One region of the Lysinibacillus sp. 1 U-2021 genome, then DNA from elsewhere that is predicted to be linked to it. Evidence: predicted binding sites of a transcription regulator. Region 1 holds the regulator's gene; the other holds the start of a gene.

What was found. The regulator LexA, encoded in region 1, represses DNA repair genes until DNA is damaged. The targets are predictions, from matches to a motif close to CGAACATATGTTCG.
Region 2: a site for LexA is predicted at 1,151-1,164, ahead of ruvA (Holliday junction branch migration protein RuvA). Genes of this name have one in related genera too.

Annotation. Positions count from the first base shown of each region.
Region 1 covers NZ_CP123966.1:4,321,828-4,324,034, forward strand. Annotated here, with positions in the region: gene QH639_RS23055 (YneB family resolvase-like protein) at 1-630, opposite strand, end outside; gene yneA (cell division suppressor protein YneA) at 627-941, opposite strand; gene lexA (transcriptional repressor LexA) at 1,108-1,725, shown strand; gene QH639_RS23070 (gamma-glutamyl-gamma-aminobutyrate hydrolase family protein) at 1,833-2,207, opposite strand, start outside.
Region 2 covers NZ_CP123966.1:2,137,604-2,139,810, forward strand. Annotated here, with positions in the region: gene ruvB (Holliday junction branch migration DNA helicase RuvB) at 1-469, opposite strand, end outside; gene ruvA (Holliday junction branch migration protein RuvA) at 488-1,108, opposite strand; gene QH639_RS10845 (phosphotransferase) at 1,220-2,098, opposite strand; gene QH639_RS10850 (LysM peptidoglycan-binding domain-containing protein) at 2,088-2,207, opposite strand, start outside.

The DNA of each region.
Region 1 (2,207 bases):
ACGACGATGTACAGTCGCCTTACTTACCTCAAATCCTAACCCTCTAAGCGTTATAGAAATTTCTTCAAAGGTAAATCCACGTTTGCGGAGCTTCACAATTTCCTCTACAGGTAGATCTTTTCGCTCCTGCCCCTGCGGATTACCTCGGTTCGATAAATTATTTTCTGGACGATAGCCGTTTTCTACAGCACGTCGCATACCTCGTCGAATTTTAGCATTATGGATTCTACGCTGATACTCCTCTACAATCGCTAAAATTTCAAGCAGCATCGTATCCATTTCATTTAATTGAACTGGGCCTGCATCACGCATCGAAAAAACGTCAGTTGCTGACTTTTGTAATAAATGTAATACAGCCATCCTTGCATTGCCTCGTCCTAAACGAGTTTCATCTTGGACAAAAAGAGCATTAATGTTCTTATCTTTTATAAAATCAAGCATTTCTAGTAAGCCTTCACGTTCTACATCATAGCCACTATGTTGATCTTTAAACACGCCCTTCACCGCATAGCCTTGCTCTTTAGCATAGCGCAGCAACTCTTCCTGCTGGCGCTCTAATGAGGAGCTTTGTGTTTCTTTTTCAGTACTTACGCGACAATAGACAACAGCCGATAGTTGATTATTTATCATTGTTCATTTCTCGCAATTTCGATAGTATTGATGGGACTGGCTTGATCACTCACTACAGGAATAACTAGAGATTTTCCCGCTACAATTTTAATATCTGCTAGTTCATTTTCCGTTTTTACAAGCTTTATCCAATCATCAGTACTCATTTTACCACGATATTGCTCAGCTAACGACCACAAGCTATCTCCATGTTCAATTTGAATTTCTGCGTAACTAACTTTTCCTGGATCAGTAATGTAAAGGTATGCTGCAAATAGTAAACAAGCTCCTATTAAAATTGAGATATGTGTGTTTTTCTTCAACCATGTCATAATCATTACCCCTTTTTAAGAATGTTTGTTCGGAATGTATGTTCCCATAATAAAGCGAACAAACGTTTTTGTCAAACACTTTTCGAACCTATGTTTGCATACATGTTCGCATTCTGTTATACTATCAAATAAGTAGAATGATATTAGAAAAAAGAGGTGAGCACTCATGAAAAAAGTTTCGAAAAGACAAGAGGACATTTTAGCTTTCATTAAGGAAGAGGTACGAGCTAAAGGATATCCACCATCAGTACGTGAAATTGGTGAAGCAGTTGGACTTGCTTCCAGTTCAACTGTTCATGGACATTTAGCTCGATTAGAACAAAAAGGCTTTATTCGTCGAGATCCAACAAAGCCACGCGCAATTGAAATTTTAGAGCCTGAAGAATCCATTCAAAAGCAACAGGTGATCCATGTCCCACTTGTCGGGAAGGTTACAGCTGGTTCTCCAATTACAGCAATTGAAAATATTGAAGAATACTTCCCATTACCCGATACGTATGGCACAAGTGAAGATCAATTGTTCATGCTAGAAATCATGGGGGAATCAATGATTGAAGCTGGGATTTTAGATGGAGATTTAGTCATTGTCAAACAAAAGGCAACAGCTAATAATGGGGATATTGTTGTAGCTATGACAGCTGAGGATGAAGCAACTGTAAAACGTTTCTTTAAAGAGAAAAACCATTTCCGTTTACAACCTGAAAATTCTTCTATGGAACCTATTATTGTCGATCAAGTTTCTATTTTAGGACAAGTTGTAGGTCTTTACAGACGTGTACATTAACGATTAAAGCAGGTTTTGAGGATTATGTTCCTTCTAAGAGCATGTATCCTCTTTTTTACGCAAAAAAAGAATCCATATACGATTGGATTCTTTGTATAATGCCCCTTCTAAGCTTCCTTCTTAAATTTTAAGCTCGCTTCAATAAAGGCTGAAAATAGCTTTTGAGCACTCTCATCTCCTGCTATGGCTAGTTCCTCAGGATGCCACTGAACAGCCAAGCAAAATGGCATCTCCTCATGAACTACCGCTTCGATAATACCGTCGCTGGATTTTGCTGCTACTTTTAATTTTTCTGCTAACACATTCACCGCTTGATGATGAAATGAATTCACTGCAATCTTCTCTTGTTCAACGATAGTCGCTAATAGATTGTCAGCAATAACCTGTACAGAATGGGTAGCTACAGCTCGACCTGATTGCTGCATATGTTGGAGTAACTTGGTACTAAAGTGATCACTATCAATATCCTGATATAAGGTACC
Region 2 (2,207 bases), 2.2 Mb from region 1:
CTACAAGGGTAAAGGGAGGTAAATCAAGTCGTACAGAACGTGCTTCAGGACCTTTTCCTACCACAATATCTAAGCAGAAGTCTTCCATTGCTGGATATAATACTTCTTCAATAGCACGGGGCAGTCGATGAATTTCATCAATAAATAAAACGTCTCCAGGCTCTAGTGAACTTAAAATAGCTGCCAAATCTCCTGGACGCTCAATCGCAGGGCCACTTGTCATGCGTACGTTAACATTCATCTCATTTGCGATAACAGCCGCTAAGGTCGTTTTACCAAGTCCTGGAGGTCCATATAACAACACATGATCTAAACTTTCTTGGCGAAGCTTTGCTGCTTCAATGAATATTTGTAAGTTTTCCTTTACTTTATGTTGCCCAATATACTGTGCTAATTTTTGAGGACGTAAAGATAACTCAAACTGCTCATCATAGCTACCTGCTTCACTTGCCATCATACGTTCAGACATGCACCCTTCCTCCTTTCCTTATTTTAATTTTAGCAGTAGTTGCAATGCTTGTTTCATAAAGGCATCTGTCGTTTCAAGTTTATCGTTATCCTCTAGCTGTGGTTTAATTTTTTCTAGCTCTTTTTCAGAATAGCCAAGAGCCATTAAGGCAAGTAAGGCTTCTTCTAATTCGTGTTTATAGGCATGTACACCAAACAAAGGTAATTCATCTTCTGCACTAGGTAATTCAAGTGTATCTAATAATGAACCAAGTTTACCCTTCAAGTCGAGGATCATTTGACGTGCTGTTTTTTTACCAACTCCAGGGAATTTCACTAAAAACGCTTCGTCCTCTCGTTCAATTGCGCTAATAACCTGTTGTGGATTACCTGTAGCTAAAATCGCTAAAGCGCCCTTTGGTCCTATTCCTGACACTAAAATAAGCTTACGGAATAACTCACGCTGATCTAGGTTAGGGAAGCCATATAAAACTTGCGCATCCTCTCGTACATGCAAATGAACATATATCTGTTGCTCAAGGGCAGATGTTCGAAAAGCAAATGGATTAGGCGTATTAAGTTGCCACCCAATCCCCTGTTGTTCCAGCACAATAAATTCAGGTGTAATACGAGTAATTTGTCCTTTTAAATAATCATACATCTATAATCCCTCACAATCATCGTCTTCGATTATAGCATATAGCGAACGAATGCTCGACAAAAAGTAGCCTCTAAACTCCGTTCGCAGACAAAAATGACCGCCAATTGACGGTCATTTCTTGACAAATCTATCAATATCGTACCACAGTTTTGGCCAGTAGGTGAGGGCTCGTTTTGTAAATGGTACTAAATAATCTAAAAATACTAGCTGTTGCTCTAGTGGCAAATCTATAGCAAACAGCCATTCTCGTAATAACTCATTCGGGTATTTCAAGCGATGAAGCTTTCTTTTATCCAGTCGTTTCAGCTCAGGTAACTCTGCAAAAATCTTTCCAAGATCATAATCTACAGCAGGTAACACACGATGTAACCATAAAATATACTCATCATCCGCTTCACCAAGGTGCGCTAAATCAAAATCAATTAAACGTAATTGTCCATCGGAGCACCATAAAAAATTATGATGAACTACATCCCCATGCAATAGCGTAATCTCTTTTTCAGGTGCATCTTCCAATGCAATCAATTGTAATGACTTATCACTATAATGCAATATTTGATCAATTTCTTCTTTCGTTAAAAATGTTCGAAACTCATTTCTTCTACTTTTAAAACGCATATGACGCATTTGCCATTTTAAAAGCTGTGAGTAGGTATGCAAGCCTGGCACGCGCTGCCACGCAATCTTTTTATGTGTGTCATGTAAAGCGATTAATAGTCTAAGAGATTCCTTACGATCTTTTTTATGCGCAAAGTTAGCACCGTGACTTCCTTCTTGCCACATTTGCACAATTAACTGCTCATCATCGCTCTGAACTAATGGTAGGATCAAAGAAGGTTCCATACGTCCTAATTGGCGATGAATGGTTCTTACCTTCTCCGCAATTTCCACTTGCTTTGCACGTTTGACAAAATAATTTTTCGATCGATATTTATATTTCCAAATATTTGGCTTTACTTCTTCTACAATATACGCTTTTTCACCATCGATAAGGCGTCATCCCGCCTGGGAAATAATGCGGAGACATCCAAGGACCTGCTGCTGATGGGCATGGTGGTGGACATTGTGTCGGACATGGTGGTGGCGGGCAATGGCAAGG